4 regions of the Hydrogenophaga sp. SL48 genome follow, and region 1 is predicted to be linked to each of the others. Evidence: predicted binding sites of a transcription regulator. Region 1 holds the regulator's gene; each other region holds the start of a gene.

Region 1 (7,254 bases):
GCCAGCTGGCGGAAACCCTGCGCGCCACGCTGCTGGCCCAGCCGGCGTACCAGCGGTGGGTGTCCGACATCGACATCGCCGGCCCGGGCTTCATCAACATCCGCCTCAAGCCGGCCGCGAAGCAGCAGACCGTGCGTGAAATCCTCGACGCCGCCGAGGCGTTCGGGCAACAGCCGCGCAACGGTCAGCGACTGATGGTCGAGTTCGTCTCGGCCAACCCAACCGGCCCGCTGCACGTGGGCCACGGTCGCCAGGCCGCGCTGGGCGACGCCATCTGCAGCCTGTACCAGACCCAGGGCTGGGACGTGCACCGCGAGTTCTATTACAACGACGCGGGCGTGCAGATCGGCACCCTGGCCCATTCCACGCAACTGCGTGTCAACGGCTTCAAGCCGGGTGACGAATGCTGGCCGACCGACCCCGAGAACCCGGCCAGCAAGGGGTTCTACAACGGCGACTACATCCAGGACATCGCCAACGATTTCCTGGCGAAGAAGACCGTCAAGTCCGACGACCGCGAGTTCACCGCCAGCGGCGACGCGCAAGACCTCGACGGCATGCGCCAGTTCGCGGTGGCCTACCTGCGCCACGAGCAGGACCTGGACCTGCAGGCCTTTGCCGTCAAGTTCGACCACTACTACCTGGAGTCCAGCCTGTACACCAGCGGCCGCGTGGACGCGACGGTGAAGAAACTCGTGGACGCCGGCAAAACCTACGAGCTCGACGGCGCGCTGTGGCTCAAGTCCACCGAGTACGGCGACGACAAGGACCGCGTCATGCGCAAGGGCGACGGCACCTACACCTACTTCGTGCCCGACGTGGCCTACCACATCGCCAAGTGGGAGCGCGGTTTCACCAAGGTCATCAACATCCAGGGCACCGACCACCACGGCACCATTGCGCGCGTGCGCGCCGGCTTGCAGGCCGCTGGCGTGGGCATCCCCCAGGGCTACCCCGACTACGTGCTGCACACCATGGTGCGTGTGGTGCGCGGCGGCGAAGAGGTGAAGATCAGCAAGCGCGCCGGCAGCTACGTGACCCTGCGCGACCTGATCGAATGGACCAGCAAGGACGCGGTGCGTTTCTTCCTGCTCAGCCGCAAGCCCGACACCGAATACACCTTCGACGTTGACCTGGCCGTGCAGAAGAACAACGACAACCCGGTGTATTACGTGCAGTACGCCCACGCGCGCATCTGCTCCGTGCTCGCGGCCTGGGGCGGCGATGTGGCGACGCTGAAGGACGTGGACCTCGCGCCGCTGGACAGCCCGGCGGCACAGGCGCTCATGCTGTTGCTGGCCAAGTACCCGGCCATGCTCAGCGACGCCGCACGCGACTTCGCGCCGCACGACGTGACCTTCTACCTGCGCGAACTGGCCGCGAGTTACCACAGCTACTACGACGCCGAGCGCATCCTGGTGGACGACGAGGCCGTGAAAAAGGCCCGTCTGGCGCTGGTCGCTGCCACCGCGCAGGTATTGCACAATGGTTTGGCGGTGCTCGGCGTGAGCGCACCGCAAAAGATGTGAATTGAAAGCACCCATGAAACTTCAAGCTACGCAGGCGAGAAAGCACCACGGCGGCACCCTCACGGGTTTCGTGGTCGGCCTGCTCGTCGGTCTGGGCGTGGCCCTGTCGGTGGCGGTGTACGTCACCCGCGTGCCCGTGCCGTTCGTGGACCGGGGCGTGTCGCGCAAACCGGCGCAGGACGCGGCCGAGGCCGAACGCAACAAGGGCTGGAACCCGAACGCTGGCCTGGCGGGCAAACCCGCGCCGTTGCCTGAGCCCCCTGTGGCGCCGCAGCCGTCCACCCCCGAGCAGACGCCACCCGACAAGGACGCGAGCGCCACCAAGACCGATCCGGCCAAACCCGGCGCCACCAAACCCGCCGATGCGGCCACGGCCAAGCCCGAAGCCGATCCGCTGGGTGATCTCATGAAGTCCAAGACCGGGGCTGCCGCCGACCCGGCTGCGGCGGGCGCCGATCCGTTCGCGTATTTCGTCCAGGCCGGGGCCTTCAGGTCACCCGAAGAGGCGCAGGCCCAGAAGGCGCGCCTGGCGATGCTGGGCATGGACGCCAGCGTCAGCGAGCGCGAGCAGGCGGGGCGCACCGTCTACCGTGTGCGCATGGGCCCCTTCGGCCAGAAGTCGATGGCCGACGCCACCCGCGAGCAGCTGGAGGTCAACGGGGTGGAGGCCGCGCTGGTGCGCGTGCAACGCTGACGCTGGTGCTGCCGGCTCACGGAACTTTTCGCTTTGGACACAGCCCCAACACACCCTTTCAAGGAGTTTGACCACATGGACCGTCGAGTTTTTTCCCGCAGCCTGTTCTCTGTCGGCGCCGCCGCAGCGGCCGGCATGAGTTTGACGCCCGCGCTCGCCCAGCGCGTCGCGTTCCAGGAGGGCAAGGACTTTGTGCGCCTGGCCAAGCCCGCGCTGACCGAATCGCCCGCAGGGCAGGTCGAGGTGGTGGAGTTCTTTGCCTACAGCTGCATCCACTGCTTCAACTTCGAGCCGGTCTTCAACGAATGGGTCAAACGCAAACCGGCCCACGTCAACGTGCGTCGCATGCCGGTGGCCTTCAACCAGAACTTCGTGCCGATGCAGCGCCTGTATTTCACGCTGGAAGCCATGGGCCTGGTCGACAAGCTGCACGAGAAGGTGTTCAAGGCGATCCACGAAGAGCGCCTGCCGCTGACCACCGCACCGGCCATCCTGGCCTGGGTGGAAAAGCAGGGCGTGAACCGCGACCAGTTCACCGGCATCTTCAACGGTGCCGCGGCCAAGCTGGGTGAAAAGGCGATCGGTCTTCAGGACGCCTACCAGGTCGAAGGCACGCCCGCACTGGGCGTCGCCGGGCGCTTCTACGTGGGCGGCCAGGGTCCACGCACCCTGCTGGTCGCCGACACGCTGATCGCCGAGGTTCGCAAGGGCTGAGCTTTTCGGTCCACGCGCACAAGGCCCGCTGTCTGCGGGCCTTGTGCTTTCAGGTGGGGAACAAACTCACGCCGAGGCAGCGAAACGTGTTTTGCACCGCTACAATGAATGCAAGATTTGTGCCCTCCCCAAAGCCATGCCCCAACACACCACGCCCCACCGTCCTTCTGCCTGGTTGTTTGTCGCGGTCCTCGCGCTGACGCTGTCCTCCGCTGCCCGGGCGGAAAAAGCCGACAAAGACAAACCCATGAACGTGGAGGCCGACGCCCTGCGCTACGAAGACACGCGCCAGACCAGCGTGTTCACGGGCAACGTCGTGCTGACCAAGGGCACCATCGTCATGCGCGGCGCCAAGATGGATGTGCGTCAGGATCCCCAGGGCAGCCAGTACGGTCTGCTGGTGGGCACCCCAGAGAAGCCCGGGTTCTTTCGCCAGAAGCGTGAGGGACTGGACGAGTGGATCGAAGGGGAGGGAGATCGCATCGAATACGACAGCAAGGCCGAAACCGTGCTGTTCACCGGACGGGCCGTGTTGCGGCGTTACCGTGGCACCCAGCTCAACGACGAAAGCGTGGGCAGCCAGATCCTCTACAACAGCCTGACCGAGGTGTTCACGGTCAAGGGTGGCGACACCAACCGAACCGCCGCCAACCCGACCGGCCGCGTGCGCGCCATGCTCACGCCGATTCCGGACGCACCGGCCGCCAATGTGCCCGCGCCTGTGCCCACCGATCCAGCCAAGCTGCGTCCCAGCAGCAAGATCACCGAGCCTCGCAAGTGACGGGGACCGTCTCCAGCCCACAGGGTGGGATGGCGTCGAACAGCCGCCTGGAAGTTCGGGGTCTCAAGAAGTCCTATGGCAGCCGCAAGGTGGTCAAGGACGTGTCGCTGTCGGTGGACAAGGGCGAGGTCGTGGGGCTGCTCGGCCCCAACGGCGCGGGGAAAACCACCTCGTTCTACATGATCGTGGGCCTGCTGCGCGCGGACGGCGGTGAGATTCTGCTCGACGGACGGCGCATCGAATCCCTGCCCATCCACCGCCGTGCCCGCCTCGGCCTGGGGTACCTGCCGCAAGAAGCGTCGATCTTCCGCAAACTCACGGTCGCGCAGAACGTGCGCGCCGTGCTGGAGCTGCAGCACGGGCCTGACGGCCAGCCGCTGCGTGAATCCGAGATCAACAGCCGGCTCGACGAACTGCTCAAGGACCTGCGGGTGGACCACCTGCGCGACTCGCCCGCGCCGTCCTTGTCGGGCGGCGAGCGCCGGCGCGTCGAGATCGCGCGTGCGCTGGCCACGCGGCCCCGCTTCATCCTGCTCGACGAACCCTTCGCCGGCATCGACCCGATCGCGGTGCTGGAGATCCAGCACATCATCGGTTTTCTGAAGGCGCGCGGCATCGGCGTGCTGATCACCGACCACAACGTGCGCGAAACGCTGGGCATCTGCGACCACGCGTTCATCATCAGCGACGGCCACGTGCTGGCCAGCGGCACGTCCGCCGAGATCGTCGAAAACGCCGAGGTGCGCCGCGTGTACCTCGGCGAAAACTTCCGCATGTGAGCATGACCCCCACGCTCCTCACTTCGTGTGGTTCGCTGCCCCCCAAGGGGGCTGATTCGCCTTGGGGCGGCCCGGCGGCGAATCGTTTTTCCGAGCAAGCGGGACAGGCCCTGTGAAACAAGGTCTGTCGCTGCGCGTCTCGCAGCACCTCGCACTCACCCCCCAGCTGCAGCAGTCGATCCGGCTGCTTCAGCTGTCCACGCTGGAGATGGCCCAGGAGGTCGAGCAGATGCTCGACGAAAACCCGTTCCTGGAACGCGGCGAAGAAACGGCCGAGCGCGAAGACTTTGGCCTGGCGCAGACCGATGCGCCGGTCAGCGTGGCCGAGCAGATCGCCGACGCGGCCTCGCCCGTGGATGAATTCCCGGTGGCTGCCACCGAGTTCGACAGCCGCGTGTCCAGCACCGACAGCGCGCCGTCCGAGAGCGCACCCGCCGACGATCTGGAAAGCCGGCTCGAAGGCGCCAGCCCGGTCGAAGAGAGCTGGGAAGGCGACGGCACCGTCGAAATGGCGCCCGATGACAGCGAGTGGGGCGGCGACGCCCCGGCGCGCAACAACAGCTCCTCCGGCGAAGACGACGAAACCGCCAGCGCGGCCGATCTGGCGCGTGTGCCCGTGAGCCTGCAGGACCACCTGCACGAGCAGGCGCGCTGCCTGCGCCTCTCCGACGAAGACCGCGCCGCCCTGTATTTCCTGATCGAGTCGCTCAACGACGACGGGTACCTCGAAGACCGCATGACCGACCTGGCGCGGGCCTGGTGGCAGCTGTCGGCCTCGCCCGTGTCCCACGCCGAGCCGGCGTTCGAGGTCATCGAGGCCATTGAGGGCCGCCTCAACACCGCGCTGCAATGGCTGCAGCAGATGGAGCCTGCCGGTGTCGGCGCGCGCGACCTGGGCGAATGCCTGCGCCTGCAGATCCTGGAGATGCGCAATTCGCCGGCCGCCCGCGCGGCGCTCGCCATCTGTGGCCAGCCGCTGGAGCTGATGGCCAAGCGCGATGTGAAGCGCCTTTGCGGCCTCTGCAGCCTGGACGACGAGACGGTGCGCTCGGGGCTGTCGCTGATTGCACGGCTGGAACCCAAGCCGGGCCGCCGCTTCGTGGACGTGGAGCGCAACGTGGTCGTGCCCGACGTGATCGTCACGCGCGCCGGTCGCGGCTTCAAGGTGTCGCTCAATGCCGAGGTCATGCCGCGCCTGCGCGTGCACGACGTCTACGCCAACGCCATGCGCGGCAACCGCGGGGGCCGTGACAACGGCGGCGAGGCCGGTCACGCTGCCATGCAGCAGCGCCTGCAGGAAGCGCGCTGGTTCATCAAGAACATCCAGCAGCGCTTCGACACCATCCTGCGCGTCTCCAGCGCCATCGTCGAGCGCCAGCGCAACTTCTTCATGCACGGCGAACTCGCCATGCGCCCGCTGGTGCTGCGCGAGATCGCCGACGAGCTGGGCCTGCACGAATCCACCATCAGCCGCGTGACCACCGCCAAGTACATGTCCACGCCGTTCGGCACCTACGAGCTGAAGTATTTCTTCGGCTCCAGCCTCGGCACCGAGACCGGTGGCAACGCGTCGAGCACCGCGGTGCGTGCGCTGCTCAAGCAGTTCATCGCGGCCGAAGAGGCGGCCAAGCCGCTCTCCGACAACCAGCTTTCCGACCTGCTCAAGGAGCAGGGCATCGAGTGCGCGCGCCGCACCGTGGCCAAGTACCGCGAAGCGCTGCGCATCGCGCCGGCGAATTTGCGCAAGGCGCTGTGAACACCCCCTGCGCCGCTTCGCGTCTCCCCCCTCAAGGGGGGCCGCACCCGCGGCTTGGCAAAGCCAGTTCCGTGGTGCGTGCTGGAAACGGGCGCGCGTGATCGCCACCTGCGGACGCACCCGCGCTCAACATCTGTACTTCCTGTGAACCAACTCAAACTCTTCCTCCCCTGCGCCGCCGGCGTCGAGGACATGCTGGCCGACGAGGTGCAGCGCATCACCAGCGAGCCGCTGGCCTTCAAGGCGCGTGGCGGTGTGGGCGTCAAGGCCTCGTGGCGCGATGCCATGCGCCTGAACCTGCACAGCCGACTCTCTCAACGGGTCTTGGTGCAGCTGTGGCACGGCGGCTACCGCAGCGAGCAGGACTTGTACAACGCGGCTGGCGAGATCGCCTGGGAAATCTGGTTCACGCCGAAGCAGACCATCAAGGTCGAGATCACGGCGCAGCACAGCCCGCTCACCAGCCTCAACTTCGCTGCACTGAAGATCAAGGACGCGATCTGCGACCGCTTCCGCGACAAACGCGGCGAACGCCCCAGCGTGGACACCACCTGGCCCGACGTGCGCATCTACGCCCACCTCACCACCGAAGAGCTCACGCTCTACATCGACACCTCGGGCGAGCCGCTGTTCAAGCGCGGCTGGCGCGAAGACAAGGGCGACGCGCCGCTGAAGGAAACCCTGGCCGCGGCCATGATCGCCGCCACCGGCTGGAACGGCGGCGCCGCCGACTCGCTGGACGCCATCACCCCGCTGTACGACCCATGCTGCGGCAGCGGCACGGTGGTGATCGAGGCCGCGCAGATCGCGCTCAACATCCCGCCGGGCATGTTGCGCCGCTTCGCGTTTGAAAAGATGCTGCCCTTCCAGCCCCACGTGTGGACCGCCATCCAGGACGAAGCCGAGCGCGGCATGCGCGACTGGCCCGAGGGCCACGCGCCCATCGTGTTCGGCAGCGACGTGTCGTTCCGCATGGTCGATTTCGCGCAGCGCAACGCCGA
Region 2 (7,254 bases), 1.2 Mb from region 1:
CCGACACATTGCCCTTGTGCAGGCGCAGCATCTGCGCCATGGCGCTCAGCGCCACGTCCTGCAGGCGCTGGCCGTCCACCGCCGGTTCGGGCATGGGCGGTGCATTCGGCATCTCGGGCAGCGTGGTCGTCGCCGGGGTGATGGCGCCCATCAGGCGGTTCGGAATGGGGTTGGGCAGACCGTGCTCCAGCTCTTCGATGAAGTCGTCGGGCAGGTGCTCCATCTCGATCACGCCGTCGTTGCCCACCATGACCACCGCCGTGCGCAGCAGGTTGTGCAGCTGGCGGAAGTTGCCCGGCCAGTGGTAGCGCTTGAAGATGTCCATGACCCGCGCGGAGATGCCGATGTGCTGGCCGTTCTCGCAGAGCGCCTTCACGATCTTCTGCACCACGAGGTCGAAGTCGGTGCGCTCGCGCAGCGCCGGCAGCCGCACCACCAGGCCGTTGAGGCGGTAGTACAGGTCTTCGCGGAAGTCACCGCGCGCGATCATGTCTTTCAGGTTCTTGTGCGTGGCGCTGACCACTGCCACGTCCACGTCCACTTCCTTGCCCGCGCCGAGCGGGCTCACCTTGCGCTCCTGCAGGACGCGCAGCAACCGCGCCTGCAGGTGCTTGGGCATGTCACCGATTTCGTCGAGGAAGAGCGTGCCGCCGTTGGCCTGCAGGATCTTGCCGATCGAGCCCTTCTTGCGCGCGCCGGTGAAGGCCCCTTCCTCGTAGCCGAACAGCTCCGACTCGATCAGGTTGTCGGGAATCGAGGCGCAGTTGACCGAGACGAAGGGCTGACCGGAGCGCGTCGAGTCGCCGTGGATGGCCTGGGCCAGCAGGTCTTTGCCGGTGCCGGTTTCGCCCAGGATCATCACCGGGATGTCACGCCCCGACACCCGGCGCAGCTTGTGGATGACCGACGCCACCTGGGGGTCGCCGGTGTCCAGGTACTGCAGCGAGGACAGCTGCATCTTGCGCCCGGTCTGCTTCAGCAACGCGGGCACCGAGCTCGCAGACGCCGTGGGTGCCTGCTGCTCTTCGGCCTGCTGCGGGTTCGCCGCCATGGGCCGCCCGGCCGACCAGGGGTTGCTCGCCTTGACCTTCACCCGGCACCAGACCGACACGCCGTTGTGCAGCACCAGCTGCTTGGGGTTGGGCATGGCGCCGCTGAACAGCTCGAACAGCGAGGAGATCGGGATGCCGAACAGCGACGAGAAGGTGTGGGCCTTGAGCGCGGCGAAGGGCAGGCCGATCTGGAACTGCGCGCTGCGGTTGGCCGAGATGAAGCGCCCCTCGGGCGAGAACACCGCGATGCCTTCGACCAGCGTGCCGAGAAACTCGGAGCGGGTGTGGAAATGCACCCGGATCGCCTTCGGGAAGATGTCGGCGAACATGTGGTTCTCGATCATCTGCGCCGACATGCGCACCAGCGCCAGCGTGTGCTGGTGGAAGCTGCGGTGGTCACCCGTGACGTCGAGCGCGCCGATCACCTGGCCGTAGGGATCGAAGATGGGCGCGGCGGAGCAGGTGAGGAACTTGTTGGCGTTCAGGTAGTGCTGGTTGCCGTGCACGGTGAGCGCTTCTTCTTCGGTCAGCGCGGTGCCGATGGCGTTGGTGCCCTTGTTGCGCTCGGACCAGTCCATGCCGGGGGTGAGCGCCACACGCGAGGCTTTTTCGAGGAAGTCGGTGTCGCCCAGCGAGTGCAGCACCATGCCCTTGGCCGAGGTCAGCAGCACCATGCTGTGGGTGTTGACGATCTGGTCGTAGAGCGTTTCCATGACCGGTGCCGCGTGCTGGAACAGGAAGCGGTTTTCATCCAGGGCGTCGGTCAGGATGCCGCGCGAGGGGCTGGTGAAGTCGGGTTCGCTCTGTTCGGTGATGCCGTAGGCACGCGAACGCTGGTGAGACTGGCCGATCGGGTCGTGACCGGCGGGGGAGAGGGCCGGTGGCGGAGTGTCGGCTCGCTCACCGCCGGGGCGGGTGTACATGGCGGCACTCATGTTGTCTCCAGAGTCCGAGGGGAATCCCCCCCAGTAGTCCATGGTCCAGTTCGGATCTTGTGATTCGCCCTGGGGAGGAACGTCGTTGTGTGGTTCGTGAGTCATGTGATTTTCTTCATATCTGTGCCACGAATCAACACTGGGTATTCCCCGAGTGAAACAGTGTGTGGCAGTTGCCTCGATCTGGTACACAAGCAAATCGCCGGCCATGCGCAGAGGGGCCGATCTGGCCGGACAAAGCCACGTGGGCTGTCACAGTCGGTCCATGTGGCACAGCGGTGTGGTGCAAATTGGAACAGTCGAGGCGGGCGGTGGCGCCCTGGTGGCCGTGAGAGCGGGTGCCGGAAACCGGTGGCCTGCTTATTGCTTTTCAGGCTCCCGAGCCCCTTTTTTTGACCCCGGAGACAAGCCCCATGAAGACCCATTTTCTCAAGCCACCGGCGCGTTCGGCGCTGCGCCTGCTCGCTCTCGCCGCCTGCAGCCTGGCCGCTGCCGCCGTCATGGCGCACGGCGACGTGACGCCTCAAGCCGTCGACACCAAAACCTTGCCGCAGCTCGGCGAGAAATGGCGCGATGCCAACCCCTACAACGAACAGAGCCCGGCACGCGGCGAAGCCCTGCGCATCGGCACCTCGGCCTACAACCAGAACTGCGCGCGCTGCCACGGCCTGGAAGCCATTTCCGGCGGCATTTCGCCCGACCTGCGCAAGCTCGACGCCGATTGCACCGGCATGGCCGATGCGACCAAGAAGGCCGCGTGTTTCAAGGAAATGGACGACTACTTCATCGCCACCGTGCGGCGCGGGCGGGTGCGCGACGGCCGGGTGTACATGCCACCCTTCGAGGGCACGCTCTCGCAGGAAGCCATCTGGTCGATCCGCACCTACATCGAGACGCGCCGCGAGCCCTGATCGGGCCGTTTCCCCACGGCGCCGCGCAGTGAACACCACAACAACGAGACAAGCCCCATGAACCAGACCCCCAGGCCGCCACGTTCACACCCCATCCATGCCCTGCGCCGCCGCGCAGCGCTGGCCCTGTTGCTGCCGGTGCTCGCCGGGCACTGGCCGGCGCAGGCCCAGACCGAGCTGACCGACCTGGCCCGCATCAAGGCCAGCGGTGTGCTCAAGGTCGCGGTCTACAAAGACAACGCGCCCCTGTCGGACGGGCCCGTGACCGACATGAAGGGGCTGGACGTGTCGCTGGCCGAGGCCCTGGCGCGGCAGCTGAAGCTCAAGCTCTCGCTGCTGCCCTACGACGCGGGCGAGAACATGGGCGACGACTTGCGCAACATGGTCTGGCGCGGTCACTACCTGGGCTACGGCCCGGCCGACGTGATGCTGCAGGTGCCGGCCGACAAGTTCCTTGCGCAGGGCAACCCGCAGGTGATGATTTTTGCGCCCTACATGCGCCAGTCGGTGATGCTGATGCACGACACGCGCAAGCTGGCCGATGCGGCGGTGCCCGAAGACCTCAAGGGCGTGCCGCTTGCGGCCGAGCGCGGCGCGGGCGCCGCCAGCGTGCTCATGGGCCATGGTGGCGGCCTGCTGCGCAACCAGGTCACGATCTACAACACGGGTGTCGAAGCCGCCCAGGCGGCGGTGGACGGCAAGGCCGTCGCCGCTTTCGTGACGAGGGCTCAGGCCGAGTCGGTGCTGTTCCGCAACCCGGGCGCGGCGGCCCATTTCCGCCTCAGCAAGCTGAACTTCAACAACGGCATCGCCGACACCGGCTGGCCGGTGGGCATGGCGGTCAAGTCGGCGAACAAGGAACTGGCGCAGGCCCTCGAAGCCGCCATGAAATCCCTGCGCGACAGCGGCGAGATGTTGGCGATCTTCAAGCAGCACGGGTTGACGCTCACCGCGCCGTAGCTGTTGCCCCCTGGGGGGTGACGCCGCAGGCGGCGCGGGGGGTCACCGCCTATTCAGTTTGCGGTACACCGTGGCGCGGCTGATGCCGAGGGCTCTTGCAGCTTCCATCACGTTGCCGCGGGCTTCGTCCACGGCGCGGCGGATGAGGGCGGTCTCCACATCTCTCAGGGGCACGCTGTGGCTCACCGGGCGGGCGGCGCCGGTCAGGCTGACCGGGCCGGGGTTCTGTGCCAGCACCAGCAGGCGCAGGCCCGACCACAACGGCACCTCGGCCGCAGGCCGGTGGCTGCGCGCGGCGTCGAAGAGGCTGTCGGACGGCACGGCAAAGACCTCGCTGATGTGAAGGGACTGTCGCTGGGGAGAAAGGCCCAGCATGTCCGCCGCAGCGCGGTTGGCGCCGCCGATGCAACCGTCGTCGTCCACGCACACCAGTCCGTCGTTGTCGTCGCCCAGCACGCGGCCGGGCCAGTTCAGCCGCAGCAGCAGCCGGTGAGGGCGGGCGGTGGTGAGGGCGTTCTCGATGCTGCGCGCGGACTGGGTCACTAGGTGCTTGAGCGCCGGCTGCTCGGCCACATCGACACCGGTGAGGTCCAGCATGCCGACGCATTGACCATCGGGCCCCCAGATGGGCGCACCGGCGCAGCTGAATGCCCCGGTGTCCTTGAAGAAGTGCTCGCCCCGGTGCAGCCACACTGGCGCGTGGTCGGCCAGCGTGGTGCCGATGGCGGTGGTGCCCACGGCCAACTCCGACAGGTCCACGCCCACGCGCGCGATGGCCGAAGCGCGGGGGTCGTTGCGGTCCACCGGGCCATCGACGTCGATCACCGTGCCGCGCGCGTCGGTGAGGATGGCGAAATACCGGCTGTTCACCATGGCGCGCGAGAGCGAGCGGATGACCGGCGCTGCGGCCTGGATCAGGGGCTGGCTGACCTCCAGCGCGTGGCGCATGCTGCCCACCGACACCGGTTCGAAGCTCACGCGTTGCCGAGGTTCGTGTCCCAGTGCCAGGCAGCGCCGCCACGAGCGTTCGATGCTGGGCGAGACCCAGGGCGAGGGCCGGGCTTCGCGGGCGTCCAGCACCGCGTGGCGCGCCCGTTCGATGAGGGCCAGGCGCTGGTCGGTCGGTGGGGTGTGGGTGGCGGCTGGGATCACGTCTGCCTCTGCGGTCGGTGGGATCTGGGACACAAGTGTTGCAAATTGCGACAGTGGCGGATCAAGTCACCACGGTTCGCGCGTCTGCAGAGCATCCGCGCAAATCACGTGCCACGGTGCAGGGCTTACCCCGACGTATGAGGCGGCGCTGCACGATGCGCCCAGGGCACCGCCGGGCCTGCTCCGCCGGACGGCCAGTGCCGCCCCTTGGGGGGTAGCGCGAAGCGCTGCGGGGGGTTACCTCGCCCTCAGCAGGTCCTTGGCCGGCCCCACCTGGGTGTCGCGCGGCAGCGGCACCGCGTTCTTCACCGCCAGCACCTCGGCCATGATGCTGACCGCGATCTCGGACGGCATCTTGCTGCCGATGTAGATGCCGATCGGGCCGCGCAGCGGGGCCAGGCTGGCCTCGGTCTGATCGAAGTGCTCGATCATCCGGGCGCGGCGCGCCTCGTTGTTGCGCCGCGAGCCGATGGCGCCAACGTAGAACGCCTCGGTCTGCAGCGCTTCGAGCAGCGCGAGGTCGTCGAGCTTGGGGTCGTGGGTGAGCGCGATCACGCAGGTGCGGCGGTCCACCTGGAATTCACGCACCACGTCGTCGGGCATGCCGTGGGCCAGCGCCACACCGGCCACGGCCCAGCTGCCGCGGTACTCCTCGCGCGGGTCGCAGACCGTGACCGCGAAGCCGCAGAACAGGGCCATGGTCGATAGGTACTCGGTGAGCTGGCCGGCACCGATCAGCAGCATGCGGTACTCGGGACCGAAGGTGTTGCTCAGCGTCACACCGTCGTCGATGAGGCCCGCGGGTTTGTCGCAGGGCCGCAGGGTGACGGCGCCGGTGGCGAGCTCGGTGCAACGCTGCATCAACCGGCCTTCGCTCAGGGCCTGCACCAGCGCCGCGAGCGTGTCAGCATCGGGGTTGAATTCGAGCAGCAACTCCAGCGTGCCGCCGCAGGGCAGGCCGAAGCGATGCGCCTCGTCGGCGGTGACGCCGTAGGTCACGCGCTCGGGCGGGCCTTGCGGAATGTCGTGCGTGATGCCAGCGGCGGGCTGCGCGCCCGCGGTGGCGTTGGCCCGGCTGTAGCGGTAGATCAGGTCGTCTTCGATGCAGCCGCCCGAGACCGAGCCCACCACCGAGCCGGTTTCACACAGCGCCATGATCGAGCCGACCGGGCGCGGCGACGAGCCCCAGGTGCGGACCACCGTGGCCAGCAGCGCACGTTGCCCGTCGCGCCGCCATTGCAGCAGTTTGCGCAGCACCGTGATGTCGAGGTTTTCCATGGGTTGTCTCCAGACGGTGGAGTGTGCCGCCGCCGCGACTCAGCGGCTCAGCCACCAGATCACGCCGATGGTCACCGCGCCGGCCACCCACACCCAGGCGGGCACGCCGCCGCCGCTGGCGGCAGGAGCTGCCACCGGCGTGGCCACATCGCCAGCCGCTGCGGCGGCGGCCGCCGCGTCCCGCGCCGCATAGGCCTCGGGGTGGGCCTTCTGCATGGCTTCGTCGAAGCGTTTGAAGAAATCTTCCGACATGGCCTTGGCCGTGCCGTCGATCAGGCGCTGGCCCAGCTGCGCGATCTTGCCGCCCACGGTGGCGTGCACCGTGTAGTCCAGTTCGCAGCCGCTGCCGTTGGGGCTGAGCTTCACTTCGGCCGCGCCCTTGCCGAAGCCCGCGACGCCGCCCTGGCCCTCGAAATTGATCTTGTACGACGCGGGCGCCACGATGTCGCTGAGCAGGATCTTGCCGGCGAACTTGGCCGACACCGGCCCGATCTTGAGTGCCATGCCCACGGCGTACTGGTTCTCGCCGGTGGCCTCCACCTTGTCGCATCCCGGTATGCAGGCCTTGAGCACCTCGGGGTCGTTGAGCGCGTCCCAGGCCTGTTGCTGGGTGATGGCGAGGGATCGGTTGCCTTGCATGTCCATGGTGTGTTCCTTCTTTGTTTTGGTTGGATCGGGTCAGCGTTTGAGCAAAGCCGCCAGGCTGGCGGCCAGGTCGTCGAGCTTGCTGAGGTTGTGCACCGCCAGCATGCCGTGGGCGTGGCTGTGCAGTTCGGCGGCGCCGCGTGCCAGCGGTGCGTAGCCGTCAAAGCGCAGCAGCGGGTTGAGCCAGAGCAGGCGGCGACACCGCCGGCGCAGCCAGCCCAGCGCTTCGCCGAGTTCCTTCGGTTCGCCGGTGTCCAGCCCGTCGGTGACGATCAGCACCAGGGTGCGGCGGCCGACCAGGCGGCGCGCGTGTTCGTGGCG
Region 3 (7,254 bases), 910 kb from region 1:
GGCCCCCAAGGGCACGGCCGACGATTACGTGGGCCTGTTCGCCGTCACCGCCGGCCTGGGCGCCGAGAAAAAAGAAAAGCAGTTTCTCGACGCGCACGACGACTACAACGCCATCCTGTTCAAGGCGCTGGCCGACCGCCTGGCCGAGTCGTTTGCCGAGTGCCTGCACCACCGCGTGCGCACCGACCTCTGGGGCTACGCGGCCGACGAGGCGCTGAGCAGCGAAGACCTGATCAAAGAGAAATACCAGGGCATCCGCCCCGCGCCCGGTTACCCCGCCTGCCCGGACCACAGCGTCAAGCGCGCCATGTTCGCGCTGCTGCAGGCCGACGACATCGGCATGGCCCTGACCGAAAGCCTGGCCATGACGCCGGCCGCCAGCGTGAGCGGCTTCTACCTGAGCCACCCGGACAGCGCCTACTTCAACGTCGGCAAACTCGGCGAAGACCAGGTGGACGATCTGGCAGCGCGCAGCGGCGTGGCAGTGGCCGAACTCAAGCGCTGGCTCGGCACCAACCTCTGACCATCAGCGTTTCGCTCTGGGGCTGAGCCCGAACTCTGCCACCAGCCGGTGCTCGCCGCCGGGCGGCACCGTGACCACCTCGTCGCCCGCGTTGGCGGTCTCCATGCAGACGAAGCGCCGGTATTCGTCGTCCTGCAGGTCGGCCATGCCGGCCGCGAGGGTGGCCCAGGGGTTCCACACCACGGCGGTGCGGCTGCCTTCGGCGTGGATGTGCACTGAGCGTTGCAGGGCGCCGTCCACCAACGCCAGCTCGGCCGGCGCGCCGGTGTAGATGCGGTCCACCTCGGCGGCAAACGCCACCGCGCCCGCCTGCTGTTTCACCGCGCCGCCCGCCGCCTTGTCGGTGTAGTGGCAGCCGTCCAGCCCGGTCACGGTGGTCATCGCGATGTCGCCCACCGTGAAGTAGCTGTGCAGCGCCTGTGTGATGGTGAACGGCGCTTCGCCCGTGTTGCGCGTGGTCAACGCCAGCCGCAGCGTGGCGCCCACGGTGATTTCCATCGCGAGGTGGAAGGCGTGCGGCCAGATCGCCATCGTCTCGGGCGTGTCCACCAGGCCCAGCGTGATCTCTGTTTCACCCTCGGGCGTGGACGCCGTGCCCCGGACCGACCACAACCGGGTGCGCGCAATGCCGTGCGACGGCCGGCCCAGCCCCTGCGGGTCGGCGCCGAACCAGGGCCAGCAGACCGGCACGCCGCCCCGGATGGCCTTGCCCGCCTGAAAGTGCGCCCGCTCGCTCACGAACAGCACATCGGCGCCCGCGCCCACCGGCCGGAACGAAAGCACCTGAGCGCCATGCAGCGACACCACCGCCTCGGCGTGGGCGTTGCGCACCTGGACCAACGGCAGACCGCCCGGGCCGGCGACGAAGCGCAGCTGGTCGGCGATGGCGTGTTCGGCGTTCAGGTCTTCGAGTGTCATGGGATCTCCGCTGCGTTGGCATGTCATCGCTCAAAGGGTGCCGGAACGAAATGCCCCAACCCAGGATGCGGTGGAACCGGCTTCGCCGGGCCACTCGCATCGCCCCCTGGGGGGTAGCGCGAAGCGCTGCGGGGGGTCATTTCCTTTTGGCTGTTTTCCAGTAACCAAACTCGCTTTCGTGCACGTCGATGTCCAGCTCCATCACCCGCGCCTGCAACCGCTCCTGCGCGTCGGTCACGGCCCGGTTGTAGACGCTCGGGCCGATTTCCTGCAGGAAAAAATTCAGCAAACCGCCCGCGGCCACGTTGCCGATGGGCTCGTCCATGTGCTCGCGGAAGTAGCGTTCGATGGAGGTGATGGCCTGCTGGCGGGCTTCTTTGGGGAGTTCGATGGGCATGGTCGCGCTGTGTTGGTGGGGGTCGTCAGTATCCCGCAGAGGATGTGGCGATCGGCAGACGGGTGTGGATCGGGACCGGGCGCCTTGGGCCGTTCGCCCCGGCCGATGTGCTAAAAATTGTTTCCCCATCACTGTCTACAGGTTATTCATGGCTGTCGTGTGTCCGTCGTGTGGCGTCGAGAACCGGGACAAGGCCCGGTTCTGTCTGGGCTGCGCGGCCGCGCTGGACCGAGCTGCCGAAACGCCTGAGCCCGCCCGGCGTTCCCGGCGGCGCCGTGCCGCGTCAGCGGCCCCCCTCATGGCGGGCCATGAGGCGCCGGTACGTGGTGGCGCCCTGAAGGCCGGCGGGCTGGCCGCGCTGGTGCTCGCCGCTGCCCTGGCGGGCTGGTGGCTGCTGGGGCGTTCGCCTGCCACGGTGGCGCCCCAGGTGCCGCCAGCCCTGACGCCCACCGCGACCCAGCCCTTGCTGGCGGACGTGCTGCCCGTGGCGGCATCACCGGCCCCGGTGGCGAGCGAAACGGTGGCGCCAGCGCCGAGCCCGGCCGCGGTGTCGGCCACCGAGCGCCTGCTCGAGTCGGTTGAAGAGGTGGCCCAGCGGGACCGCGCGCACCAGCTGGAGCTGGATCAGCAGCGCGCCAAGCTCGTCAGGGAGTTGCAACGGGCCGAGGACGCCCGACGCCGCGCTGAAGCGCCTCATCTGCCGCGGCCGGTGACAGCGGAATCGACGCATGCCGGGGTCGCTCCTGCCCCCGCTCCCACCCCCGCCCCCGCCCCAGTGGCTGCAGCTGCGGCTGCGCCGGCTGCCGCGCCGGCATCCACCGGTGCGACGGTGGACCAGGTCTGCGCGGGCAGCGGCAATTTCCTCGCGCGCGATTTCTGCCGGATACGCGAATGCGGCAAACCTTCGTTCGCCAGCGATCCTGTCTGCGTGCGCTTCCGCCAGATGGACGAGGCGCGCCGCCAGCAGTCGAACTGACACGTGGCGCGCCCGGGCCGATGGTGCCCGGCGCGTCAACCCGCCTGTCGCAGCGCCCGCCGGTACTGCACCGCCTCGGCCACGTGCCCCACGCCCACCTCATCGGTCCCCGCCAGGTCCGCGATGGTGCGGGCCACGCGCAGCGCGCGGTGCGTGCTGCGGGCGCTCCAGCCCAACCGCGCGGCGGCGGTGTTGAGGAACTTCAGCGCGGCCGGGTCGGCGTGCACGTGCTGGTCGAGCGCCTGCCCGGCCAGGGCCTGGTTGGCCTCGCCTTGTCGTGTGATCGCGCGTTCGCGCGCGGCCACCACACGCTCGCGCACCGCATCGCTCGGCTCACCGGCGACGCCGTGCAGCAGGTCGTTCGGGGGCAGCGCCGGCACCTCCACGTGCAGGTCGATGCGGTCAAGCAGCGGGCCGCTGAGCTTGCTCTGGTAGCGCGCGATCTGGTCGGGCGTGTCGCGGCAGGCCCGGGTGGGGTGACCGAGAAAACCACAGGGGCAGGGGTTCATGGCGGCGATGAGCTGGAAGCGCGCCGGGAACTCGCTCTGCATGGCCGCGCGCGAGATGCGGATGTGGCCACTCTCCAGCGGCTCGCGCAGCGCCTCCAGCGCGGCGCGGGGAAATTCCGGGAGTTCGTCCAGAAAGAGCACGCCGTGGTGCGCGAGCGAGATCTCGCCCGGCCGCGGCGGTGAACCGCCGCCCACCAGGGCCACCGCGCTGGCGGTGTGGTGCGGCGCGCAGGTGGGCCGCTGGCCCCAGCGTTCCAGGCAGAAGCGCCCGGCCAGCGAGGCCACGGCGGCCGACTCCAGCGCCTCGTTGGCCGCCATGGGCGGCAACAGGCCGGCGAAGCGCTGCGCCAGCATGCTTTTGCCCGAGCCGGGCGGGCCCATCATCAGGACGCTGTGGCCACCGGCGGCGGCGATCTCCAGCGCGCGCTTGGCGGCGGCCTGGCCTTTCACGTCGGCGAGGTCGGCGTAACTCGGGGCCTGGCCGATGGACGTCGGCGCCAGTCGCGCCCACCCGCCGTCGTCGGGCGGCACCTCGCCGGCGCCCGCCGCGCCGTTGGGCAGGAACCGCGACACCACATCCAGCAGGTGCCGCGCCCGGTAGACCTGCGCCTGCGGCACCAGCGCCGCTTCTTCGGCGCTGCCGGGCGGCAGCACCAACCTGGACTGCGCGGCGGCATCGCCCGCGTCGCGGTGCAGCGCCAGGCTCATGGCCAGCGCGCCGCGCACCGGGCGCAACTCACCGCCCAGCGACAACTCGCCGGCGAACTCCCAGCCAGCCAGCCGCGCGGCGTTGATCTGCCCGTTGGCCGCCAGGATGCCGAGCGCGATGGGCAGGTCGAAACGGCCCGAGTCCTTGGGCAGGTCGGCCGGGGCCAGGTTGACGGTGATGCGCTTGTTGCTGGGGAATTCGAGCCCGGCGTTGGCGATGGCCGAACGCACGCGTTCGCGCGCTTCTTTCACTTCCGTGTCGGCCAGGCCCACCAGCGTGAAGCTGGGCAGGCCGTTGGCGAGGTGGACTTCCACCTGCACCGGCCGTGCTTCCAGGCCCAGCAGCGCACGGCTGTGCACCAAAGACAGACTCATTGTTGGTTTCTCCCTGTTTCGGTGCATGCCTTCTGGCGGTGGCTCGGGAAGCACAGGGTTCCCGGTTGCACTTGTTTGGTGCGAAGGCCCGGCGAGGCGATCGCCGCAGGCCGCGTGCACGTTTTCATGATGTCACAGGCCGGGCCACCAGCCAGCCCCCGCCCGGGGGAAAACCGGCGTTTTCGCGACAGTGCCGTCGCACGACTTGGCACGGTCCCTGCTAAGCCCTGTAAGCGATTGCATCAACCCGTGGTGTCAGCCGGTTGGCCCGGACATCTCCCCTGATCTAGAAGAGGTAACACAGCATGAAAATGGTTTCCGCCATCATCAAGCCGTTCAAGCTGGACGAAGTGCGCGAAGCGCTGTCCGGCATGGGCGTGCAAGGCATCACCGTCACCGAAGTCAAAGGCTTCGGACGCCAGAAGGGCCACACCGAGCTGTACCGCGGCGCCGAGTACGTGGTCGATTTCCTGCCCAAGGTCAAGATCGAAGCCGCCGTGGACGACGGCCTCGTCGACCGCGTGATCGAAGCCATCGAAGGTGCCGCACGCACCGGCAAGATCGGCGACGGCAAGATTTTCGTCACCTCCCTCGAACAGGTGGTTCGCATCCGCACCGGTGAAACCGGCAAAGAAGCGCTCTGATCCCCACCCCGCACACGAAAGAGCTCGAACATGAAAAAGCTACTCGCTACCTTGCTGCTGGGCATGGGCCTGGCCTTTGGCGGCCTGAACGCCGTCGCCCAGACCGCTGCCCCCGCCGCTGACGCCCCCGCGGCAGCGGCCCCGGCGGCCGATGCCGCCCCCGCAGCGGCACCCGCTGCTGACGCCCCGGCGGCGCCCGCTGCCGATGCAGCAGCCCCCGCTGCCGCTGAAGCCGCTCCGGCGGAAGAGGTCGTGAAGGAAACGGTCGACAAAGGTGATGTCACCTGGATGATGATCTCCACCGTCCTGGTCATCATGATGGTGATCCCTGGCCTGGCCCTGTTCTACGGCGGTCTGGTCCGCAGCAAGAACATGCTGTCGGTGCTGATGCAGGTGATGGTCGTCTTCTCGCTGATTTCCGTGCTGTGGGCCGTCTACGGGTACAGCGTGGCCTTCGGCGGTGAAGGGCTGATCTACGGCAACTTCGACAAGGTGTTCCTCAAAGGCGTGACGGTCGACTCGTTGTCGGCGACCTTCACCAAGGGCGTGATGATTCCCGAGTACATCTTCATCGCCTTCCAGTGCACCTTCGCGGGCATCACCTGCGCGCTGATCGTCGGCTCCTTCGCCGAGCGCATCAAGTTCGGTTCCGTGCTGCTGTTCTGCGCCATCTGGTTCACCTTCAGCTACCTGCCCATCGCTCACATGGTCTGGGGCGGCGGCGGTTACCTGTTCGACAAGGGTGCGCTGGACTTCGCTGGTGGCACCGTGGTGCACATCAACGCCGCCATGGCCGGTCTGGTCGGTGCCTATGTGCTGGGCAAGCGCATCGGCTACGGCAAGGAATCGATGGCGCCTCACAGCCTGACGCTGACCATGGTCGGTGCCTCGCTGCTGTGGGTGGGCTGGTTCGGTTTCAACGCCGGCTCCAACCTGGAAGCCAACGGCGGCACCACGCTCGCCTTCATCAACACCCTGTTGGCCACCGCCGCTGCCGTGCTGGCCTGGTGTGTGGGTGAAGCGCTGGGCAAGGGCAAGGCCTCGATGCTGGGCGCAGCTTCTGGCGCGGTGGCCGGCCTGGTGGCGATCACCCCGGCTTGCGGCACGGTGGGCCCCATGGGCGCCATCATCATCGGCCTGATCGCCGGCTTCCTCTGCCTGTGGGGCGTCTCTGGTCTCAAGAAGATGCTGGGTGCGGACGATTCGCTCGACGTGTTCGGCGTGCACGGTGTCGGCGGCATCGTCGGTGCCCTGCTGACCGGTGTGTTCTCCGCGGGCTCGCTGGGTGGCGTCAAGGGTGACGACTACTCCATCGGCGGCCAGCTGCTGATCCAGGCCGAAGGCGTGTTGATCACCATGGTGTGGTCTGCCGTCGTGGCCTACGTGGCCTACAAGATCGTCGACCTGACCCTGGGCCTGCGTGTGACCGAAGAGCAGGAACGCGAAGGTCTGGACATCAGCTCGCACGGCGAAACCGCCTACAACCGCTGATCGAAAGAGTGTCCCCCGGCGGCGCGCCGACCTGACCGCAAGGAACGATCCCGCGCCGCGTTTTTCGAGTGTCTCCTTTGGATGTTCAAACCCGCACGCCGCAAGGCCTGCGGGTTTTTTTTGGTGAATGGGTCACAGACAAAGGGGAGGCCGTTGGCCAGCATGCGGGGCTGAACCCACATCACATTCAGGAGCACGCCATGCACCCCCACGTTCGACACTTCGTGTTCTCACTGCCCCCCGAGGGGGCACAAGCCTCCTTTGAGGCGGCTCGGCAGGAGGCTTGACCATGTCCCCTCAACGCACCCGTGCATCCGTCGTCTGGCTCGCCGGCCTGGCCTGCACCCTGGGACTTGGCGCCGCGCAGCTGGCTGCTGCGGCCGCGCCCAGGTCGGGTGCCCAGCGCCCACCCAGCAAGGTCAGCTTCATCGATGCACCGTCCTCCGAAAGCCCCGAAGCCCGCAGCAAACGGTTGAAACGGGAGTGCAAGGGCCGGCCCAACGCCGGCGCGTGCCTGGGGCACACGCGCTGAGCCGCCGCACCGGACGGCCGCGATTGCACCAGGCCGTGCAAAAAATTCAAAGGCCTTGAACGATGCCGCCGCTACCATGGCGGCCATGAGCTCCAGCCCCACCGACTCCCCTCGCCAGCTGATCGACCAGGTGCACGCCGCGACGGCCGCGCGCCAACCGCTGCGCATCACCGGAGGTGAC
Region 4 (7,254 bases), 1.1 Mb from region 1:
TGGAGAGGAAGTGGTCCTGCATCACGGCGCGGTCCATCTGCACCCGGAAGCCTGCGGCGCCGGCGGCCGCGGGCTGGAAAAACACGGAGCCGATGCGGGTTCGCTGGCCGTCTTTGGTGAGCGCCACCAGGGCCTTCTCGCCGCTCAATTCAAAGGCCTGGGCAGCGCCCTGCAGCGCGCCGCAGAGCGCGGCACCCACCAGCGCTCGCACCAGGATCGCGCCCGCCCCCGTGGCGGTTCGCGAGCGGTGCGCCCTCAGTGTTTGGCGGTCATCACCCATTGGGCCAGGGTCTTGATGTCGGCGGCGTTCATGCCCGGGTGTGGCGGCATGGGGATGCGGCCCCACTTGCCCTTGCTGCCGTACTGGATGGACTGGACCAGGTTCGCCACGGCGTCCTTGTCGTCCCGGTACTTGTCGGCGACGGTGCTGTAGGCGGGGCCGACGATTTTTTCCTTGGCCGAATGGCACGACAGGCAACCGTTGTTCTTGGCCAGCTCGATGGCGGCCGCCTCGTCGACCGCGTGCGCAGCGCCCGAAGCGAGCAGGAGGCCGGAGGTGAGGAGAAGAAGGGTACGCATGATCACAACTCACAAATCAGTAAACAGAGAAAACAAAAAGGGTGGAACTCAGACGCGGCAGAGGATGCCAAGAGTCCCACCCAGCACACACCAAGGAGCCGGCTCCGCCGGTCCAAGGTGTGGTCCCCCTAAGGGGGAAGTCGCGCAGCGGCGCAGGGGGGAGCCTATTTAGCGATCTTGAAGGTCCAGACCGAGCCGCCCTGCTCCAGGAAGTTGACCTTCTTGGCCACTTCACCGCCCCACAGCGGCACCGCGCCACCCCAGCCGGACACGACCGAGACGTACTGCTCGCCACCTTCGGTCCAGGTGATGGGAGGGGCCACCACGCCGGAGCCGGTCTGGAACTGCCACACCACCTTGCCGGTCTTGGCGTCGGCGGCCTTGAGGTAGCCCTCAGGCGTGCCCCAGAACACCAGGTCGCCGGCCGTCAGCACGCCACCCCAGAGCGGAGCCTCGTTCTTGACTTCCCACTCGACCTTGCCGGTCTTGGGGTTGATGGCGCGCAGCGAACCGATGTGGTCGTCGAACAGCGGCTTGATGGTGAAACCCGCGCCCAGGTAGGCGGCGCCCTTCTTGTAGGTGATGGGTTCGTTCCAGATCTCCATGCCCCATTCGTTGGTGGGCACGTAGAACAGGCCGGTCTTGGGGCTGTAGGCCATGGGCATCTGGTTCTTGCCGCCCAGGAAGCCGGGCGCCGAGAACACCGACTTGCCTTTGGCGCCGTCGCCACCCGCGGCCGTCGGGTCGCCAGGGCGGTTGGCCGGGTCGAAGTTCGGACGGCCGGTCTTCAGGTCGATGCCGGTGGCCCAGGTCACCTTCTTCACGAAGGGGAAGGCGTTCAGCAGCTTGCCGGTTTCGGCGTCGTTCACATAGAAGAAACCGTTGCGGTCGGCCTTCGCGCCGACGCGCTTGCCGTCCATGTCGAAGGTGATGAACTCGTTCACACCGTCGTAGTCCCAGCCGTCGTTCGGGGTCGACTGGTAGTGCCACTTGATCTGGCCGGTCTTCACGTCGATGGCGACGGTGGAGGTGGAATACAGGTTGTCGCCCTTGCGCACATGGCTGTTCCAGGGGCCGGGGTTGCCGGTGCCGAAATAGGCCAGGCCGGTCTTGGCGTCGTAGCTGCCGCCCAGCCAGGTGGCGGCGCCACCGGTTTTCCAGGTGTCCCCGGGCCAGGTGGCGTTGGTGGTGCCGGTGATGCCGTTTTCCTTGCCGTCCTTGTAGCCCATGTGGCCTTCGACCACGGGACGCGTCCAGACCATCTTGCCGGTCTTGGGGTCGCGCGCTTCCACGCGGCCGACCACGCCGAACTCACCGCCGGACACGCCGGTCATGAGCAGGCCTTCGGCGATCAGCGGGGCGGCGGTGTAGCTGTAGCCGGCAGAGTAGTCGTCGATCTTCTCGCGCCACACCACCTTGCCGGTGTCCTGGTCGAGGGCCACGAGCTGGGCGTCCAGCGTGCCGAAGATGACGAGGTTGTCGTACAGCGCGGCGCCGCGGTTGATCACGTCGCAGCAGGGCATGATGCCCTCGGGCAGGCGGTGCTCGTACTTCCAGAGCTTCTTGCCGGTCTTGGAGTCCAGCGCAAAGATGCGCGAGTAGGACGCGGTGACGAACATCTTGCCCTTGTTCACCAGCGGCTGCGACTCTTGGCCGCGCTGCTTCTCGCCACCGAACGACATGGACCACACGGGGACCAGCTTGCTGATGTTCTTGGCGTTGACGCCTGTCAGCGGCGAGTGACGCTGGCCCTGGGTGCCCAGGCCCCAGCTCAGGACGTTGTCGGGCGTGGCGGCGTCGTTGGCGATCATCGCGTCGGTGACGCCCTGGGCGCCAACGTGGGCCGTGGCGGCCATGACCAAAAGGCTCAATAGGGTGCGTTTCACTGTGGGTCTCCTGCTCGTTCGTGAGGTTGATGGCTTTCCGGTGGTTGGTGCTGTCCGACCGCTCTTTTTCTGGCTCCGGCCCTCCGGTCTTGAACATGCACGCCACCAGGAAATGGCAACTTCTGTGCCAGCCGATTCCCTAGGGTTTTCACCGAGAAGATCGACCCTCCAAACGGAGCACCGGGGCCCAACTGCGCCAAAGCCGCCCCGCTCAGCGAGACACCCTTGTGACACTGTTCAAAAATGGGTCACTTCGCTGGCGCAGCCAGCACGCGCTGCTCGTAGCGCGGGTACCACTGCGTGAGCGAGCGGTGCAGCTCGGCGGGTTGCGCGGCCCAGCGCGCGAAGCGCTCGGGCACGGGCGTGCGCAGCACCTCGCCCAGATCGAGCCCGCGCTCGGCGCTGGACTGCATGAGCGTGGTCAGCCACTGCAGCCAGTCGCGCGTCTGCTGCACGCCGGCCAGCCCGCTGTGCACCGGGCCGTGGCTGGGCACCACGGTCTTCACCTGGCCACTGGTGATGAGCCGCTCCAGCGCATCCAGGCTGGCCAGCCAGGCCGCGAAGTCGGCGTGCGGCGTGGTCGGCACGCGCTCGGCAAACACCAGCCCGCCCGCGAACAGCACGCCGGTGTGGCGGTCAAGCACCACCAGATCGTCGGCGGTGTGGCCGTGCAGGCGCATCAGTTCCAGCTTGTGGATGCCGACCTGCAGGGTCTGCGGCAAGACGGCCTCGCGCGCGGGCGTGGACTCGGTGCCACGCATCCAGTCGCCGCAGAGTCGGTAGAGGTTGTCGGCGTAGGCCGTGCCTTCGGCCTGCATGCCGGCGATGCTGCCGGCCAGCGCCTGCGTGGGCCGGTCGGCCCAGGCCTGGTTGCCGAAGAAGTAGTCGGGGTGCAGGTTGAGTTCCAGCACGCGTTGCACCGGTTCGCGCGTGATGCGCTCGATGGCGCGGCGCTGCTGCTCGCCATACCCGCGCGACGGCCCGGTGTTGATGACGACCACGCCCGCGCCGGTGGCAATGAAGGCGGTGTTGATGATGTTGCAGCCGTTGGCGCGGCTGAAGTCCTGCACCGCGCCTTCGATGACCCAGGTGCCGTCGGCGATCTGGCGCGGCTTCAGGTCGTAGTTGAAGGTGGCCGCGTCTGGCTTGGCGGCCATCGGTGGCACAGCGATGGTCTGCGCCTGCGAGGCGCTTGCGAGCGCAAACGCAATGCAACACAGCAGCCGCTTCACGCGCCCACCTCCGCGTCGATGCGGTTGCCATTGTTGTCGCGACCGACGACCCGGAGGCCCGGAACCGCCTGCGGCGGCAGCTCGAAGGTGATGATCGGGTTCTCCGACACCGGCTCGTGCAGCGACAGCTTCCACCATGCCTGGCCAGCGCCGTCCACCAGTTGCAGGTCTTCGATGTAGAAGGCCGGAATGCCCGCGACCAGGCCGGTGTCCATGGGGTGCATCACGCGCACGCGCAGGCGCCGGCTGCCTTCGAGCACGTTGTTGAAGAAGCGCGCCTGCACCTGGCCCAGGGTCTTGCTCCAGGAACCGTCGGCGCGCGTGAGGCCGGGCACCGTGCAGCCGCCGCCCGCCGCCTGCACCCAGGTGCTGCCCACATGCCACTGGCCGTCTTGGGTCTGCACGAACGCACGGACCGGCGAGGCCTGCTCCATTCGGATGCGAAAGGCCAGCATGGGCAGCGCACGCAGGGGTTCGAAGTCCAGCACCTGGCGCACCGGGTTGCGGTCCACCGCCACGCGGATGCGCGCGACACCGCCGCCCACCTTGTCGAGCGCGCGCGCGTCCACCAGCAGCGGCACGTTCATCGCATCGTCGGCAAAGGCCGGGCCTTTGATCACCACCGCGTCGGAGAACTTCGCCGTGGCCTGGCCGATGGTCTGCTCACGAAGGCTGGGATACTGCATGGAGCCGAGCGGATCGCCGCCGGTCTGGTCGTCTTGCGCGCGCAGCGCAGCGGGCAGCAGTGCAGCCATCAAGCCGCTGCCCACCAGATGGCGGCGTTGAATGAACGGGCTCATCCGCCACCTCCCTTGCTCTTGACCCAGCCTCTTTGCGGGTCGTACCCCCAGAGCGCCGCCACAAAAAACACCACACCGCAGCCCACCACCACTGCCCACGACAGCGCCGTGAACTGCCCCACCAGCGCATAGCGCATCGCCTCGACCGCGTGGGTGAAGGGGTTCCACTCGGCGAGTTTCAGCAGCCACCACGCGCCCGATTCTTCGAGCTTCCACAGCGGGTACAGCGCGGGGCTGATGAAGAACATGGGGAAGATCACGAAGTTCATCGTGCCGGCAAAGTTCTCCAGCTGCTTCACGTACACCGAGAGCATCAGCCCCAACGCGGCGAGCATGGTGGCGCCACAGGCCATGGCGACCAGCAGGCCCGGCAGGTGGGCCAGCGGCACCTCCACCCCAAAGGCCCAGGCGATCGCGAGGAACACCCCCATCTGCAGCACCGAGAGGCAGGTGCCCGCGAGCAGCTTGAAGGCCAGCAGCCAGCCGCGCGCCAGCGGCGCGGTGAGCAGCAGGCGCATCACGCCCATCTCGCGGTCGTAGACCATCGAGAGCGAGCTCTGCATGCCGTTGAACAGGGCGACCATGCCGAGCAGGCCGGGCACCATGTAGGCCTTGTATTCGATGTAGGTCTCGTAGGGCGGCACGATGGCGACGCCGAACACGTTGTTGAAGCCGGCCGAAAACACCACGAACCACAGCAGCGGCCGCACCAGCGCCGAGCCCAGGCGCGTGGGCTGGCGCAAGAAGCGGTTCAACTCGCGACCCACCACCGCGCGCAGCGCACGCAGCAGGTGCAGGGGCAGCGAGGGCGCCACGGCGGGATTCACGGCCGCGCTTTGCATGCGCTCTCCTGTTCATCGACACCCAGCGTGTCGAGCACTTCCTTGGGATGCAACACGCCGTCGAGTGGCGCGGTGCCGACCACACCGTCCACGTGGCTCAGGAACAGCGGCTGGCGCAGTTGACCGTCCCAGGCACGGAACGAGAGGTTGCGGCCCTTGAAACCGTCAAGCGTGGTGCTGCCGCCGCGCAGCGCCTTGAGCTGCTGAGCCACCGGCGCCTTCGGGTTCTCGGCGAGCACCGTGGCCACCGCGCGGCCCGCGGCCCAGGCCGCCCAGTCGGGGCCCTGCATGGGCCGCTGCGCGAGCTTGACAAAGCGGCGCGTGAGTTGCGGGCCGCCGTAGCGCTCCCACTGCGGGTGCCAGGCCGTGGCCACCAGGCCGTTGGCGCCCACCACCGGGCGCGGCCATTGCGTGGCGTAGGGCAGCAGGCGCGCGAACTCGCCGTCGCTGTCCATCACCGCCACCACCTCGTGTTCGCGGTCGCCGGTGAGCAGGCGCGTGTTGCCGAGGTCGCGTTCGCGCGGATCGCCGGTGAGCTTGAACGGCTTCTGCGCCACGACCTTGATGCCAAAGCGTTTGGCCGAGCGGTTGAAGGCCTCGGTCATCGGCACGTCGGCCGGCAAGGGGCCCTGCAGCAGCAGCGCCTTGCGCCAGTTGCGCGCGGCCAGGTACTGCGCCAGCGTGTCGCTCAGCATGGCGCGGCTGGGCGCCGTGTGCAGCAGGTGCGCGGCGCACTGCACCCCGCGCAGGCTGTCGTCGTCCAGCGCGGTGTTGAACACGATGGCGCCACCCAGCGCCGTGGGCGCGGCCTGCACCAGGGCGCGCAACTCGGGCAACGGCAGGTCGGCCACCACGTGCTGCACCTTGGCGGCCTTCAGCTCGGCCAGCGCCTTGGGCAACGCGGCCGCGTTGGGCAAGACCACGTCCTTCACCACCAGCTCCAGCCCCGCTGCGTCCAGCTCGAACGCCGAATCTTCCGCCGCCAGCTTCACGCCGTCGATGGCGCGACCCGTCGGGTGACCGGGGTAGGCCTTCTCCATGCGGCGCGGCGCGTAACGCGGATCACCGTCCAGCGACACCACGGCGATGGTGACCTTGGTCGCCGCGAAAGCAGGCAGGGAGAACAAACCAGCCAAGCCAAACAACGCCAACCCGCAGGCGCGCAGGGCACCCCAAACCAGAATGCCGCGGAACTGCCCTTCGACAAGCTCAGGACGGGCCGCAGGCATTGCCCCTTGAGGGGAGGAGCGGTTACGCGAAGCGAACAAGCGACGGGGGTGGGTCATTTACTCACCAAAATCGAGTGAGGCACGCGCCCGGCCGGCACCGTCTTCAGCGCCTTGCCACTCGCCGTGTCCACCAGCGTCATGTCGTCCGACAGACCGTTGGCCACATACAGCGTCTTGCCATCGGGGTGGAAGCCCATGCCCCAGGCGCGCTTGCCCACCAGCACCTGGGTCTTCACCGCCTTGGTGGCGACATCGACCTCGGCCACGTGGTTGGCCTTGCCCAGCCCGACCCACATGCTCTTGCCATCCGGGCTGAGGGTCATGCCCACGGGCGTGATGTCGGCCTGGCGCATGCCCTTGACCTCGAACTTGATCTTCTGCTTTTCGGTGTGCGTCTTGGTGTCCACCACGCTGACGGTGGCGTCGAGTTCGTTGGTGACCCAGAGTTCGCTGCCGTCGGGCGACATCACAAAGCGGCGCGGTCGCTTGCCGACCTTGATGTTCTTCGTCACCTTCTTCGTGCCGAGGTCGATCACGTGGACCACGTTGGCCACCTCGGAGGTGACGTAGGCCGTCTTGCCGTCCGGCGTGACCAGCACGCCTTCGGGTTCGCCACCGGTCTTCACCTCGAACACCGGCTTCTTCGTCGCGATGTCGTAGGCCGCCATCACGTTCTCGTCCTCGAT

The links. The regulator sigma-54, encoded in region 1, starts transcription at its own class of promoters, with help from an activator protein. The targets are predictions, from matches to a motif close to TGGCANGNAANCTGCTTT.
Region 2: the regulator sigma-54 is predicted to act here: its motif matches at 2,340-2,357, upstream of pedF (cytochrome c-550 PedF).
Region 3: the regulator sigma-54 is predicted to act here: its motif matches at 4,613-4,630, upstream of IM738_RS19855 (P-II family nitrogen regulator).
Region 4: the regulator sigma-54 is predicted to act here: its motif matches at 2,578-2,595, upstream of IM738_RS03900 (PQQ-dependent methanol/ethanol family dehydrogenase).

Annotation. Positions count from the first base shown of each region.
Region 1 is NZ_CP063400.1:5,096,526-5,103,779, forward strand. Features, by position in the region: gene argS (arginine--tRNA ligase) at 1-1,529, shown strand, start outside; gene IM738_RS24270 (SPOR domain-containing protein) at 1,543-2,223, shown strand; gene IM738_RS24275 (thiol:disulfide interchange protein DsbA/DsbL) at 2,299-2,937, shown strand; gene lptA (lipopolysaccharide transport periplasmic protein LptA) at 3,074-3,718, shown strand; gene lptB (LPS export ABC transporter ATP-binding protein) at 3,748-4,497, shown strand; gene rpoN (RNA polymerase factor sigma-54) at 4,610-6,253, shown strand; gene IM738_RS24295 (THUMP domain-containing class I SAM-dependent RNA methyltransferase) at 6,398-7,254, shown strand, end outside.
Region 2 is NZ_CP063400.1:824,139-831,392, forward strand. Features, by position in the region: gene IM738_RS03980 (sigma-54-dependent Fis family transcriptional regulator) at 1-1,987, opposite strand, end outside; gene pedF (cytochrome c-550 PedF) at 2,401-2,898, shown strand; gene IM738_RS03990 (substrate-binding periplasmic protein) at 2,956-3,858, shown strand; gene IM738_RS03995 (helix-turn-helix domain-containing protein) at 3,901-5,010, opposite strand; gene IM738_RS04000 (XdhC family protein) at 5,248-6,288, opposite strand; gene IM738_RS04005 (CoxG family protein) at 6,328-6,933, opposite strand; gene IM738_RS04010 (vWA domain-containing protein) at 6,967-7,254, opposite strand, start outside.
Region 3 is NZ_CP063400.1:4,190,649-4,197,902, reverse strand. Features, by position in the region: gene metH (methionine synthase) at 1-523, shown strand, start outside; gene IM738_RS19875 (D-hexose-6-phosphate mutarotase) at 527-1,441, opposite strand; gene IM738_RS19870 (DUF2164 domain-containing protein) at 1,578-1,838, opposite strand; gene IM738_RS19865 (zinc ribbon domain-containing protein) at 1,987-2,814, shown strand; gene IM738_RS19860 (YifB family Mg chelatase-like AAA ATPase) at 2,850-4,406, opposite strand; gene IM738_RS19855 (P-II family nitrogen regulator) at 4,712-5,050, shown strand; gene IM738_RS19850 (ammonium transporter) at 5,081-6,541, shown strand; gene IM738_RS19845 (hypothetical protein) at 6,831-7,073, shown strand; gene glcE (glycolate oxidase subunit GlcE) at 7,150-7,254, shown strand, end outside.
Region 4 is NZ_CP063400.1:806,155-813,408, reverse strand. Features, by position in the region: gene IM738_RS03910 (hypothetical protein) at 1-280, opposite strand, end outside; gene IM738_RS03905 (c-type cytochrome) at 256-579, opposite strand; gene IM738_RS03900 (PQQ-dependent methanol/ethanol family dehydrogenase) at 744-2,435, opposite strand; gene IM738_RS03895 (quinoprotein relay system zinc metallohydrolase 1) at 2,714-3,697, opposite strand; gene IM738_RS03890 (quinoprotein dehydrogenase-associated SoxYZ-like carrier) at 3,694-4,497, opposite strand; gene IM738_RS03885 (ABC transporter permease) at 4,494-5,339, opposite strand; gene IM738_RS03880 (branched-chain amino acid ABC transporter substrate-binding protein) at 5,321-6,466, opposite strand; gene IM738_RS03875 (PQQ-dependent catabolism-associated beta-propeller protein) at 6,622-7,254, opposite strand, start outside.